DNA from 2 places in the Paenibacillus apis genome. Region 2 is predicted to be linked to the other one. Evidence: a T-box and tRNA genes for the amino acid it is inferred to sense, from the RefSeq annotation. Region 2 holds a T-box; the other holds one or more tRNA genes.

Region 1 (7,708 bases), on a different contig from region 2:
CCGCATTGAACAATGGTTCTCCTACCTGGCTTACTCCGCCACCGAGCACGAGCATTTCGGGATCCTGCGTATTAATCAGGGTTACACAGCCCACCCCAATGTATTTGAAGATTCGCTCAATCAGTGCGGTCATCTCAGGATGATCGCCAGAGACCGCCAAATCAATGGCTTCCTTGGTAGACACGGGGCGTCCGAGAAGCTCGCTGGCTTGTCTCGCAATGGCTGTGCCGGAGGCAACGAATTCCCAGCAGCCTTCTTGACCGCAGACGCATTGGCCTGCTTCTGGAGCGACGACAAAGTGTCCGACGTCTCCGGCGTTGCCGGAAGCGCCAGTAATCAGACGACCGTGGCTGTAAATGCCGGCTCCGATACCTGTGCTGATCGTGATGTAGATAAAATGCTGAGAGTTGCGTGCCGCACCGATCCATTTCTCCGCCAGCGCAGCGGCTGTAGCGTCGTTCTCGAAGAAGACCGGCAGATCAAAGTGCCGCTTTACGGCTTCAACAACCGGGAACCCCCACCAGCCGCGTAAGTTGGGCGGCTCGGAGATTTGTCCCAGCTTCGTGTTCAGCGGCCCGGGAGCACCTATTCCGATGCCTGTGAGCGATTCGATAGATAATCCAGCCTGATCAGCCAGCTGCCGCACCGCTGAAGCCATACGGTCCACCATTTCGCTAGGACTTACAGATTGGTCCGTCGGCAAGGATAGTTTATCCTTAACATTGCCTTCGGAATCCACGAGACCGATGGCGGTCTTCGTGCCGCCAATGTCGATACCAATTGCGTAATTCAATGGTTTAACCCTCCGATGTTTCATTGATTTACTTGACAAACTTGACAGAATTATTTTTGTAAAGTAATGTTAGGCCAAGTGTATCATGTTTTGGAAGGAATGAAAAGCTGATGGCCCGGAAAAAGAAAGTATCTATGCAGACGATTGCTGACCATTTACAAATTTCGAAGAATGCGGTATCGCTTGCCCTGCTGAATAAAAAGGGTGTCAGTGAAGAGGTAAGAAGACGGGTGATTGAAGCGGCGAAGGAGCTTGGTTACGGTCGGTTTGGAGAGCCTAGGCTGCCCGAGCGCGGAAATATTCTGGTGCTTGTACCGGAGCGGGTTATGGACTATGAGGATAACGATCACTTTCAGTTCTTTCACGATATGATCTGGGGAATTGAGGGCAGCATCCGGAACCGCGGGCTTAATGCCGTGCTGGTCAGAATTACCGCCGATATGGAACAGCGGCTGGAGCTTCCGCGTCATTGCGCGGAGATTGCGTACAGGGGAATTGTTCTGTTTGGCGCGCTTAAAGAAGCTTATGTGAGACGCGTGTGGGAGCTGGATGTACCGCTTGTTATGCTGGACTCGTATCACCGGAGCCTGCCTTGTCCCGCAGTCGTGTCCGCGAATGTAGAAGGTGCCTATGAGGCGGTATCCTTGTTGATTGCTTCGGGGCATCAGGAGATCGGATTTATTGGCCCCGTGAATCTGGCATCGAGCCACGAAGAGCGCTGGCAAGGCTACTGGAAGGCGATGTTTGATCACGATTTGACGATCCAGAGGGACTATATTCTTACGCATTCCGGCAGTTACCAGGACTCGGAGCGGGAAATTCACAACTTTGTAAAGGGAATGAATCCATTACCGCAGGCGTTTTTTTGCGGAAATGACCGGATCGCTTATTTGCTAGCTAAGGAATTGGAGCAGCGGGGATTAAAGATACCAGAAGATATTGCGTTAGTCGGGTTTGACGATCTTCAGTATAAAGGAAGCATTGATATTGCCTTAACAACGATGCGGGTGGAGAAGGAGCGGATGTGTGAAGCGGCGGCCGACTTGCTGCTCTCCTTGACTGAAAGTCTCCGGGAAGCAGTTCGGATCTACGTTCGCCCAACCTTGATATCCCGAACCTCACATTTGAAGCCATAAAACAAGCCGTTCTTGGAGCATTGAACTGATCATTGCTCCAAGAACGGCTTTTTTGTCGCTAAATAATCTTACGAAGACAACTTACAGGGCAGCTTCGTAACGTTTTTCCACTTCAGCCCAGTTAATAACATTGAAGAAGGCGTTAATGTAATCCGGACGCTTGTTTTGATATTTCAGGTAATAAGCATGCTCCCAGACATCCAGACCTAGGATCGGTGTCTTGCCTTCCATGATCGGGGAGTCTTGGTTAGGCAGGCTGTATACGGACAATTTGCCGTTAGCATCTACAGCCAGGAACGCCCAGCCGCTGCCGAAGCGGGTTGTAGCTGCTTTCGCAAAGTCTTCCTTGAACTTGTCGAAGCCGCCAAGCTCACTATCGATGGCTGCTGCCAGCTTGCCGGAAGGCTGTCCGCCGCCGTTAGGACCGATTGTCTCCCAGAACAAGGAGTGGTTGGCATGTCCGCCGCCATTGTTGCGGACAGCCGTACGGATACCTTCTGGAACACTGTCCAAATCTTTGATCAGTTCTTCAACGGATTTGGATTGGAGCTCAGGAGCAGATTCCAGAGCAGCGTTCAGGTTTGTAACATACGTATTGTGGTGACGATCATGGTGAATCATCATCGTTGTTTCATCGATATGCGGTTCAAGTGCGTTGTTGGCATAAGGCAATGCCGGTAATTGGTGTGCCATAAGTTATCAACCTCCAAATGGAATATGTAAGATAGTCTCAACACAATCTATTATAATTATCCTCACGAACTTAGTCAACATACATGTATAGTAAGTATGCTTTATCGTGATGTCAATCTTGAACACGTTGACAAAAGCCCACGTATTTATCATAATGATTGATCGGATAAATTATACCCTTAACAGGAGGTTTTGAAACATGGGATTAGGGATAGTTGTCGTTGAGATCTGTGAAGCGAACCTGCTGTCCTCGCTGGATATAGAGAAGTTGGAAGAGGAGTTCCCGGAAATCGCCGTATTGCGGCTCGATTGCTTGAACCTGTGCGGGCTTTGTAGAGCTAGACCTTATGCCATGGTTAATGGAAATAAAGTATTTGCTAAGACCTCCGAAGAATGTCTCGCGCTAATACGCCAACAAATTCAAGCGGAACTTGCGGCGTTCCATGGGATAGATCTATAAAAAAAATAGCCGGCCTCCACTATAATGCGGGAGATTACCGGCTATTCATTATGAATAAGTTCTATTTACTTTTGATGATATAGACGCATTTTCGCCCTTCTTGGGCAAGACATTCCGTTCGTTCAACATCGGCATCAAGCAGACTTTCGAACAGCTTGAGCTCACAGTCGCAAGCATGGTTATACCGGTTAGCGATTTGAGAGATCGGGCAATTGTACTCCATCAGAACATACTGGTCGTCGTCCTTTTTCACGCATTCGGTCATATAACCATTTTCATTCTGAATTTCAGCCAGACGTAATACCTTCTCATGAAAATCTTTTCCCTGCATCTCCGGCTCGTATTGATGGTTCAGCTTCACTTTGCGTCGATCGAACAAATGCTTCACCGTATCCTCGCCAAGCTCCTGCTCCAGCTCGCCAAGCAAATCCAATGTTAAAGAGTGGTAATTTTTAGGAAATAAGCTTTCTCCATGCTCAGTAAGCCCGAATACCGCGGTAGGACGCCCCAGCGTCTGGCGGATCATCTTCGACTCAATAAGCCCATCGCGCTCCATCACGCCCAGGTGACGGCGCACCGCCATCTCCGTAATTCCCAACTCGGCTGTTATTTCCCGGGTACTCATCGGTCCGGTAGTCTTCATCATCTGCAGAATTTTATTCCGCGTGGGCATTTCTTTGGGTTGACTCATGCCAGATCACCTGTTTATAGTAGATTCTACTGAATTGTAGAGAATTTTAAGCACTTAGTCAATATTGAAGTATAGTAAGTATAGAAATAGTTGGAGGGATCGATATGTGTAAAAATTTTACAGCGGCGTTTGTTTACGCTCATCCAGATGATGAAACATTCGGTTGTTCGTATTTAATTCAGGATATTACGGATCGAGGCGGTCAAGCGGTGCTTCTGACAGCAACCCGCGGGGAAGCGGGAAAGACTGGGCGGTTAGGTGAGATGAGCCGGGAGGAGCTGGCTGCGAGGCGTGATCAAGAGCTGGAGCAGGCAGCTAATGTGTTGGGGATTTCCGCAGTTAAGCAGCTGGATCTAGGAGACGGGAAATTGAAGGATGCTGACCCGGAACGGCTTCAGCAGGAGATTGCAGATTTTCTGAATCTTCATCAGGCCGACATCGTTGTCACCTTCCCTGAGGACGGTATTTCCGGTCATCAGGACCATATTGTCATTCATCATGCTGTGAACAGTGTTATCTACGGGGGAAAGGCTTCTTCTGTGCAAAAATTGTATTACAATCACTTGGGGTCACCTCTGTCGGATATGTCAGGAATGTCGGGACTTCTGAGAATAGACGGGGAAGGTAAATGGGATATAAAGCGTCGTGCCCTTGAAGCTCATGAATCCCAGATGTTCAGCGTTGAGCGTGTGTTCGGTCAATTAGGTCCGAATATGCTGCCGCAATACCGCTATGAAACCTTTGAGCTGGTCTGGGAGCGTCACCCGTCTGCTAAGTCAATGCCTGAGAAAAGCGTGTTTGATGGGCTGGAAGCTGGTGAGGATCTGAACTGAGTTTTTCGTAAAAAGAAAGAAGCGACAGTATTCATACACCTAACAAAAGAAGGGCCGCATGCACGTTCAGGAGACAGATTGCTCCACGTGTATGCGGCTCTTCATATGTTGGTAAGAGGGATGAATCGGCTCTTTAGTTTTTCTCTGAGGATTTAACTGGCTGCTGCGAGTCTGCATCCCCATTCATGAGCGCACCCACAATATCTTCCGGGCCATCTGTAGAAGATAACGGCTGTTTGGGCGTGGGAATAGAATCAACACCGGGGCCCAATTCTGTTTCCTTCTTAATTTGCTTAGAGGATTTTGAAGAAGCATGGCTATCCATAGTGTATAACTCCTTTTTCAGGATGATTAGTAGCTTACCTTGATGTGGTTCTTCGGGGCGACTTTATGCGAAAGCAGCTCGGACACTGTCACCAGGGAGTATCCTCGACGCTCCAGCTCAGGCAGAATGATCCGCAAGGCCTCGTAAGTCTGGGAGCTCCTATGCACAAAATCATGCATAAGCACGATGTCGCCGCTTCGTGCATTATCAAGCACCTTGTTTGCGATGACTTGCACGCCCGGTGAGCGCCAATCTTTTGTGTCCTGATGCCAGGACCACAAGACCATTTGAAGATGATGCAGCTTTGAAAGGGAAATCAGGCGCTCATTGTAGTAACCTCCGGGCGGGCGAAATAAGATCGGTCTTGTCCCTGTTGCCTTGAAGACCGCTTCCTGAGTACGATTTAATTCCTCCTCCATAGACCCGCTTGACAGACGCTGGAATGCCGGATGAGTATATGAGTGATTTGCCACCTCGTGGCCTTCCGCAAGTTCCCTGCGAACAATTTCGGGATATCGTTCCACCCGGTCGCCGACCACAAAGAACGTAGCCTTGGCATGATATTGGCTAAGCAAATCCAGAATGAGCAGCGTTTGCTTCTCATCGGGACCGTCATCGAAGGTCAGGGCGATATATTTCTCTTCCGTGGGAACCTCCCAGACGATATCACCGCGCTCCTCATAATATTCTCTGCCCCTCAGATTGGCTGCCGGGGCGGCATCCGTTGGTACCGATTGGATCAAAAACGTAAACGACAGGCATAAGGCTATACAGCTTGCAGTCTTGAGTCTCATCAATAAAGTTCCTCCATTGCACTTTACATTGATTGGCATCCGGGTCGGATGCAGGATGTCCGTTCAACTATTGTGCAGCAAGGAGGGGGAATCCATGCATGGCAGGAGCTATGTGGTATCGCCTGTAAGAGGTCCAGAATAAGGTGCATAAAAAGAAAATCCGATGCACCGGCACCGGATCGATTTACTTAATTCTTTTCAATTCAGCTTCTTGCTGGATAGAACGTGTAGAAAGCAGTTCAATGATTCTATGTTGATTCTCTAGGACGGATTCCATTTTCATTACCCGTTCATTCGTATCTAACACTGCTCTTTTAATTAAGTGCTGATCTTCTTCAATACGGCTGAGACGTTCGTCAACATGGCTGAGACGTTCGTCAACACGGCTGAGATGTTGGTCAACACGGCTGAGATGTTGGTCAACACGGCTGAGATGTTGGTCAACACTATCTAGGCGAGAGTTCATTTTCTCAAATTGCTGATTTATGATTTCAAATTGTTTATTATCCATAAGTCCCGCTCCTTGTCTTTATGATGACATTGTAACAAATACATTCATTCATTTCTACAGAGAAATGGTCCGTTCAAGGAAAATATAGGAGGAATCTAGTATGACCGTAAGTAAGGATAAGAATGTCAAGAAGAACCCTTGGAATTCGTCATTGGAGTTAGCAACGGAAAGGATCGAAAGTGAAATATGCGGCGTGGGTTCCTATTAAGCAGGATGCAATAAGAAGCCAAGGTAAGACAACGGACACTTTAGTTAAATAAAGGGCACCAATCCGGCACCAATTTCATATTGCGGGGCTTATTTAAGCACATCACATTGCCCATAAAAAGCAAAAAACCCTTGATATACAAGGGTTTTTCTGTATGATCTGCAGTGGGCTCGAACCACTGACCCCCACCCTGTCAAGATGGTGCTCTCCCAGCTGAGCTAGCAGATCGTTTGTATAGTGAAGATAAAATAGATAATATCAGGGACCAAGAGGAATGTCAATACAAACCCACAGACATACAAACCCACAGAGTGTCAGAACAGTAGAATGGAACCCTCCTTTCCTTAACTCGTAAATAGTAAGAAACAGCAGGAGGTGCAATTTTGAAGAAGAAGAGCTCATCGACCGGATCAGGCATAGCTATGGGAATAAGCTTTGGCGTGCTTTATTGGATCGTTTTTGACAATATTGCTATAGGAATAGCTTTAGGCGTGGCTTTGGGAGTTGCATTCGAAGCTGGTTTTTCAAAACAGGACAAGGACAAGACAAAGGAACCGCCCTCGGATTCTTAATGTCTTAATGAATGCGGATTTACCATAATAACACTGATCCATCCCCAGCTCCGGATATATCTATATCCGGGGTTGTTTTGCATGTGTCCGCTTCAAGGCGGTATAACCCTCTCTTCCATGGCAATACTGGACAGACAGATGTAGAGGGAGGATATTCGACTTATGACGATCTGGAAAAAGATAAGCGTGCTTGCGGCTGGGCTCTTAGTGATGTCTATATTGACCACAGGCTGCACCTTCACGGCCAGCCAGGCTACATTGGAGCGCCAGCAAAGTGAGCCTTGGTGGCTGGTGCCGGCGCTGGCGGATGAGGTGTACCCGCAAGAGGTGCTGAAGGAGGTCTATCCGGGTGTACCGATCTATCCGTAACCCGGGGACAATCGGCTACTCCTGCTCCTCGTCCCAGTTGCGGGAGTAGCCCTTTTTCGTTACATAGAACATTGATGAGATGAGAAGAATCGCGATGACAATAGAGGCGGCAATTGTTATACCCACGAAGATCGGCTCCTTCACTGCATGGTCTTTTTCTGTCCCAACTATACACGATAATACTTTTTTTGTATAATGCTACGATGTAAAGGAGGCGGAGGCACAGCTATGGCAGCAGTCATCATTCACGTAGAGAACGATATACAATTAAAGGAATGCCTGGAGATTCGCAAAGAGGTATTCGTGATAGAGCAGAAGGTGCC
Region 2 (7,708 bases):
GATGTCGATCTGCTTAGCTCAAAAAGCTTAAACATAACCGGTGTTCTCTCATTGCACGGCGTAGAGTCTGCGTCACGGGATGACAGCAGTGATGAGTGGAAGGAACGCGAATTCACAGCTGCCTATGAGCCTGCTGCAGATGTTAATGAGCAGGCGGTTCAGGAATCGTTGACCGATTGGGGCAGCGGATTTCAATCGGGAGAACTGGAGCGCAGCTATACGGAGCATTTCCGGAATTGGGAACAGGAGGCGCAGCAGACACAGCCAGGTCAGGACGAGCAGGCTTCCCCGTTATCATGGAATGACGAGGAATCGCCTCTGTTTAGCCGGGCTGATTTTGCGGACAAGAAGGCAGCCTCTGCTTCAAGCTGGAACGAGCAGGAGACGGATGAGGATGATGATCGGGAGATTGCGCAAGAGGTCGAGCTGGAATTTCATCCGTTGACGCCAGCTAGTGACCCGACCGATGAAAGTCCCCAGGAGCATTTGGACAGGGAGAGAGAGCTGCAGACGCAACCTGCTTTGTCTGATAACGAGCCGGAGAGCGAGCCTGTGATGGCTTATGTAGAACCTATTCAAGAGGAAGCTCCTGCCCCGATTCATGAGGCGCTTCCTAACGAGGAACTGGACTTGGAGCCCGAAATAGAAGAGAACGCAGCCCCGGCACAAGAAGAGAAGAAGGAAATGAAAATTGCTCTTGGCAGCAAAAAACCGGAAAAATCTGCGAACGAAGGGCACTTCGGGCTGAGCAAGCTGCTGAAGGGGAAACGCCAGACGGCAGAGGAAATACCGAGTGAGCAGGCACTGGCTGAGCTGAACTCTTTGGCTGATGAAGGAATTTTAGAGGAAGAAATAAGATGGAAAAACCTGTTCATCAGAAATGTTGAAGAACAGACGCCTTTCCGCAAAGTGAAGCTGGTTATCGTGCAGCGGGAGGAGACGCTGGACGAGATCGCAGACCGATATCAGCTTAGCTCCCGTGAATTGCAACTATACAACAGACTCTCGGAAAATCACCTTGCCGAGGGACAGGTGCTGTATATTCCATAGGGTAATGGGGTCGTGCCATAGCGCACGACCTTTTTGCTGTTATGGACCCAATGATTCTGCGTGCTGGGGGCAACGTATGAAGTGTGCTTACGATCGCTGTTGCTCGCGGATTTCTCTTATTGTAATAAGTTCTGACAAGGAAGAAATCCACTCGCAAAGGCGACCACTCCGAGCGTATGCTCTCGATGCAGCTTTCTTTCAGAAAGCTTTTACTGCACCAACCTTCACACTTATACCCTTTAAGTCCATTTTTTCCAATCCAGGTTGACTACCGTATGTATTCAGGATATTATGATAAAGATAAATATTGGATAACATATAAGGCAATGACTTGGATTGGGAGGAGTAGGCAGTAAGCCCTTCAGAGAGCGGATGGATGTGCTGGGAATATCCGCAGGATGCTGCTGGCCGAAGTCGCCCGGGAGTCGCCCGTTTCACCCGCAGCATGAATGGCTGCGAATAGAATGGGCCGGATCGCACCCGTTACGTGTATGAGTGTTACGGATACGCTTCCGGTATTTCTATGATTGCCTGAGGGCATGAACAGGAATCTCTAGGGATGCGTTGCTGTAAAACAAAGGTGGTACCGCGAAAGCAAAGCCTTTCGTCCTTTGAGACGAAGGGCTTTTTTTGTATTATTAATTTTGTTGACGGAGGCTTGGAAACATGTCAGATCAAAATCATCAATCATCTCAATCGATGTCGGCCGACATGCCGACGACCTATGATCCGAAAGCCGCAGAACAGAAATGGTACCGGTACTGGATGGAGGGCGGTTTTTTCAAGGCGGGTCAACGGCCGGATGCAGAACCATATACAATCGTGATCCCTCCGCCGAATGTTACCGGCATACTTCATATGGGGCATGCGCTTGATTTTACCTTGCAGGATATTCTGATCCGCACTAAGCGGATGCAGGGCTATGACGCGCTTTGGCTCCCGGGTTCAGACCATGCGGGAATTGCCACGCAGACGAAGGTGGAGCAGAAGCTGCGCGAGCAGGGCGTGACTCGTTATGATCTGGGCCGTGAAGCATTCCTGGAGAAGGTGTGGGAATGGAAGGAGCTTTACGCAAATACAATCCATGAACAATGGGAGAAAATGGGTTTTTCATTGGACTACTCCCGCGAACGCTTTACTTTGGATGAAGGATTATCCGAAGCTGTACGGGAGGTGTTTGTTAAGCTGTATGAGAAGGGTCTGATCTACCGCGGAAAATACATCATTAACTGGGATCCGGCGGCGCGGACAGCCTTGTCGGATATTGAAGTTGAATATAAAGAAGTGAATGGTCACCTGTACCATTTACAGTATCCGCTAAAGGACGGCAGCGGCTCCATTACGGTAGCTACAACCCGGCCGGAGACCATGCTTGGGGATACCGCGGTTGCTGTTCATCCGAAGGATGAACGTTATCAAGACCTGATTGGTAGAATGCTGGTACTGCCTTTGACCGGACGCGAAATCCCGATTATCGCGGATGATTATGTCGAGAAGGAGTTCGGAAGCGGTGCGGTAAAGATTACGCCAGCTCATGATCCGAATGACTTTGAGGTTGGGTTGCGTCATAACTTGCCCCAAATCACTGTGATGGATGAAAGCGGAACGATGAACGAGGAAGCCGGCAAGTATCAAGGTCTGGACCGTAGCGAGTGCCGCAAGCAAATCGTCAAGGATTTGCAAGAGCAGGGCGTGCTGATTAAAATCGAGGATCATGTGCATCAAGTAGGCCATAGCGAGCGTACGGGAGCAGTAGTAGAACCCTATCTTTCGACACAGTGGTTTGTAAAAATGCAGCCGCTGGCGGAAACAGCTATCGATGCTCAAAAATCAGGCAAGGGTGTAAAATTCGTCCCAGACCGGTTTGAGAAAACCTATTTGCATTGGATTGAAAATGTTCGCGACTGGTGTATTTCCCGTCAATTGTGGTGGGGCCACCGGATTCCTGCCTGGTATTGCGATGCGACAGGTGAAATGGTCGTTGCGCGCAGTGAGGAAGAAGCTCGCGCCAAGCTGGGACGCGATGATCTGAGACAGGATGAGGATGTGCTTGACACCTGGTTCAGCTCTGCGCTCTGGCCGTTCTCAACGCTGGGCTGGCCAAATGAAAGCGCCGAGGATTTCAAGCGTTATTTTCCAACAAATGTGCTCGTAACGGGGTATGATATTATTCCGTTCTGGGTATCACGGATGATCTTTACTGGGCTTGAATTCACACAGCAGATTCCATTTAAGGATGCTCTTATTCACGGGTTAACCAGGGATAGTGAAGGACGCAAGATGTCCAAATCCCTCGGCAACGGCGTGGATCCGCTTGAAGTGATCGACAAATATGGCGCTGACGCGATGCGTTATATGGTTTCAACCAGCAGCACACCAGGACAGGACCTGCGCTTCCATTGGGAACGCGTGGAGCAAGCCCGCAACTTTGCGAACAAGATCTGGAATGCTTCCCGTTTTGCCTTGATGAACCTTGAAGGCGTGACTATAGAGGATATTGATATCACGGGTGATTTGACGACAGCGGATCGCTGGATTCTTCACCGTATGAATGAGACAGCACGGGAGATTACCCGTCTGATTGATGCATATGAGTTCGGAGAAACCGGACGTCAGTTATATAACTTCATCTGGGACGATCTGTGTGATTGGTATATTGAATTTGCTAAGCTCTCGCTGTATGGTGAAGATGCGGCGGCAAAAAAGAAAACCCAGTCCGTACTCGCCTATGTACTGGATCGGACCCTTCGCATGATTCACCCGTTCATGCCGTTTATTTCCGAGGAAATATGGCAGCATTTGCCGCATTCTGGCGATACGATCACTTTGGCCGAATGGCCGAAGTATGATCCGGTCTTTGAAGCTCCGCAGGCTGTAAAGGAAATGGGGCTGCTTATGGACATCATTCGTGCTGTTCGGAATATTCGGGCTGAAGTGAACGTGCCGATGAGCAAAAAGATCGATCTTCTGGTTAAGCCAGTTTCAGCAGAAGAACTGCGTATCGTGGAGAATAACGCACACTACATCCGCCGCTTCTGTAATACGTCGGATTTTGGAGCTTCTCTGGATACGGTGGTTCCGGATAAAGCCATGACCGCTGTGGTGTCCGGTGCTGAATTGTATCTGCCGCTGGCGGGACTGATCGATATCAGCCAGGAAATTGCCCGTTTGGAAAAGGAAGCGGAACATCTGAACAAGGAAGTTGAACGGGTAGAGAAGAAGCTTGCCAATGAAGGATTTGTCTCCAAAGCGCCTGCTAAGGTGATTGAAGAGGAACGTGCCAAAATGGCGGATTATTCTTCAAAGCGTGATATCGTTCTTGCCCGGATCTCTGAGCTGAAGGGATAGCAGGTGACAGATATGGAGGCAAGCAATCAGAAAATCGAAGCAGCACTGCATAGCTATAGCGAGGCTGTTAACTGGATTAACGGACTGATCCCCTTCGGGGTCCGTCCGGGCCTGGAACGAATTGAGCTGTTGATGGAACGGCTGGGCAATCCTCATCGCAGACTCAAATTCATTCATGTGGCCGGGACGAATGGCAAGGGTTCTACCTGTGCCTTTTTAACGAAAGTTTTGCTGGAGTGCGGATACCATACAGGGACATTCACTTCCCCCTATATTACCAAGTTCACAAACCGGTTTCAGTATGATGGAATGGATATTCCGGAAGAGACGCTTCTGGCTCTATCCAACCGTCTGCTGCCTCTCGTAAAGGAAATTGCGGAGAGTGAGTTGGGGTCCCCAACGATGTTTGAGGTCAGTACAGCCATAGCTATCCTTTATTTTGCCGAGGTGTGCTATCCGGATGTGGTGGTATGGGAGACAGGACTTGGGGGAAGGATGGATGTTACTAATATCGTAACCCCGATTGTCTCCATCATCACCAATATCGGGTTTGACCATACCGATGTGCTGGGAGATACGATCGAACTGATAGCCCGTGAAAAGGCGGGAATCATTAAGCCTGGGGTTCCCGTAGTCAGTTGCGTGGATCAACCGGAGGCGATTTCTGTCATTAAAGAGCAGGCAGAGAACTGCCGAAGCTCACTTTATTTGCTGGGCGAGCATTTTCAGTTCGAACGGATATCTGTTCACCAGACGGAGCAGCAGATAAAGTTCCAAGGACCATTTCGGGAGCTGGAATTGAGTCTCACGATGGCAGGAGAACATCAATGCCGGAATGCGGCCGGGGCCATGATGGCGCTTGAGGTACTTCGTCAATATCTGGCGTTTGTGCTGGAGGATGATTCATTGGAGCGTGGATTCAGGCTTACCAGCTGGGCTGGAAGGCTGGAGATGGTGTCTTCCGAGCCTCGAATTGTGCTTGATGGGGCTCATAATCCGGAAGGAGCAGCCAGCCTGGCCAAGGCGCTTGTTGATTCTTATTCGTACAGAAAGCTGAATTTGATGATGGGGATGCTGTCCAACAAGCATCATCGTAGTTACTTGCAGCATATATTACCCATAGTGGATACACTTATACTGACCGAGCCCGATTTCAGGCGCAAGCTGGATACCGATTCCCTGTTAAGTCTTGTAGAAGAATTGAAGGCTCTGTATGCCAAGCCGGGTTTGGAAATCATCGTGGAACGTGACTGGAAAGAGGCGCTCGTCCTGCTCGAGTCGCGAACGGAACCGGAGGATCTTGGGGTAGTCACCGGCACGCTATATATGATTTCTGATGTGCGGGCAACCCTTCTGCATCAAACCGATTCTGAAAAAGGCTGGTGACTTGTAAATTGGTAAATTTGACTGAACAACATGTGCATTTTATTGGTATCGGCGGCTATGGGATGAGCGCCATTGCCCGTGTGATGCTGGAGATGGGGTATACGGTTACCGGCTCCGATGTGGCATCCCAGGAATTAACTGAGAAGCTTGCGGCAAAGGGGGCAAAAATCTATATTGGCCATACGGCGGAGCAAGTGCACGGGGCCGATCTGGTGGTGTATTCAACGGCGCTGCCTAAGGACAATGTAGAACGGGTCGAGGCGGAAGAGCAGGGGATTCCGATTCTTCATCGCTCGCAAATGCTCGCCCGGCTGCTTAATGAACGTCTTGGTGTGGCTGTCGCCGGAGCCCACGGAAAGACAACGACTTCTTCGATGATCGCGCTGGTGATGGAACAGTGCAATACCGACCCAACCTATATTATCGGCGGGGAAATTATGGATATCGGTACGAACGCGAAGGCTGGAAAAGGTAACTATGTGGTAGCTGAAGCGGACGAAAGTGACGGCTCCTTCCTGCAATATCATCCTTACCTGGGGGTAGTTACGAATATCGAGGCCGATCACCTTGAAAATTATAATGGAGATTTCGGTAAACTGAAGGAAGCTTATGTCCAGTTTCTGAATCAGATCAAGCCCGAAGGCAAAGCCGTGGTGTGCGGTGATGACGGAATCATTAATGAGCTTCGCCCGCAGCTTGCCTGCCAGGTCATTACGTACGGCATTGATGAACCGTGCGATTACTCAGCCGAGGAGATCAGGCTGGGCGACAGACAGGTCTCTTTCACCATGAAGCATGGCGCTGAGACCCTGGGCACAGTAGAATTGTTAGTGCCGGGCAGACATAACGTTCAAAATGCGATGGCAACCATCATTGTATGCCTGGAAGCAGGGATTCCATTTGCGGACATTGCCCGTGGAATCAAGGGTTTTCATGGTGCTAAGCGCAGATTCCAGGTGCTGGGTGAAAAGAATGATATCCTTGTAATTGATGATTATGCGCATCATCCGACAGAGATTCAGGCAACGATTGCCGCAGCCAAGGCTACAGGCAAGCGAATTATTGCTGTATTCCAGCCGCAGCGCTATACACGAACCTTCTTCTTGCTTGACGCTTTCAGCAAAGCGTTTGGTGAAGCGGATGAAGTGATCATTACGGATATTTACTCTCCGGCTGGCGAGAAGCAGATTGAAGGAATCCATTCTTCCAAGCTCGTTGATTTGATCAAGGAGAACAGCAACCCGGCTGCGAGATATTTGCCATCCAAGCAGGACGTGCTTGCCGATTTGCAGAATCGTCTTCAACCGGGGGATCTGGTGCTGACGATGGGAGCAGGAGACATCTGGAAGGTAGGCAAGGAACTGGGGCATCGGCTTAGTTAATCGGATACAAGCATGTAATCTCAAGAATACGGAAAAACACCTCGTTTCCAAAGTCATTTGGAAATGAGGTGTTTTAATTTATTGTTATTCAGCAACTCAAGACTATCCTGTAAATTGGAATCTGACGACTTCTTATATGCTCATAATGCGGTATATAAGAAGAGCCTTATGCATCATCCGGCAAGATGTTCCTTCTTAGGCTTACATATGAAGCTGCGATGTAGATAGCAAAAACTGCAAAGAATATGGCTAGCGTTGCGCCGACAATCATAAAAATCTGAGCGATATCCTGAAACACCCCAGGATCAAAAGCAAAGCAAAGAAAAAAGATGAAGATACTGCTGATTACCGCAGCGGGAATTATGGGCAGTATGTAATATACTGCAAGTTGCCTGCGAAGTGCGCTGCTCAAATATTTTCTTTCAGCACCCAGCATATGAAGGACAGCATATTGGTTCTGATAGCCTTTCATTTCGCTGAGGATCTGGATTGCCAGAACGGTCGCTGAGACGATCAACAGCACCAGCGCCACATAAAACAGC

Evidence for each region. A T-box is a leader RNA that pairs with one kind of tRNA and senses whether it is charged. The one in region 2 lies ahead of KI362_RS16795 (valine--tRNA ligase), so its partner is inferred to be a tRNA-Val.
Region 1: it encodes a tRNA-Val, which carries the amino acid that the T-box ahead of KI362_RS16795 (valine--tRNA ligase) is inferred to sense. The anticodon was not compared.

What each region holds. Positions count from the first base shown of each region.
Region 1 is NZ_BORS01000001.1:479,295-487,002, forward strand. It holds gene KI362_RS02080 (ROK family protein) at 1-793, opposite strand, end outside; gene KI362_RS02085 (LacI family DNA-binding transcriptional regulator) at 904-1,929, shown strand; gene KI362_RS02090 (superoxide dismutase) at 2,011-2,622, opposite strand; gene KI362_RS02095 (DUF1450 domain-containing protein) at 2,822-3,082, shown strand; gene KI362_RS02100 (helix-turn-helix transcriptional regulator) at 3,144-3,773, opposite strand; gene KI362_RS02105 (PIG-L deacetylase family protein) at 3,878-4,606, shown strand; gene KI362_RS02110 (hypothetical protein) at 4,740-4,931, opposite strand; gene KI362_RS02115 (polysaccharide deacetylase family protein) at 4,958-5,725, opposite strand; gene KI362_RS02120 (hypothetical protein) at 5,910-6,236, opposite strand; tRNA gene KI362_RS02125 (tRNA-Val) at 6,600-6,672, opposite strand; gene KI362_RS02130 (hypothetical protein) at 6,828-7,016, shown strand; gene KI362_RS02135 (hypothetical protein) at 7,179-7,385, shown strand; gene KI362_RS02140 (GNAT family N-acetyltransferase) at 7,614-7,708, shown strand, end outside.
Region 2 is NZ_BORS01000011.1:174,680-182,387, forward strand. It holds gene KI362_RS16790 (LysM peptidoglycan-binding domain-containing protein) at 1-1,050, shown strand, start outside; T-box leader at 1,374-1,665, shown strand; gene KI362_RS16795 (valine--tRNA ligase) at 1,717-4,398, shown strand; gene KI362_RS16800 (bifunctional folylpolyglutamate synthase/dihydrofolate synthase) at 4,411-5,784, shown strand; gene murC (UDP-N-acetylmuramate--L-alanine ligase) at 5,793-7,166, shown strand; gene KI362_RS16810 (ABC transporter permease) at 7,333-7,708, opposite strand, start outside.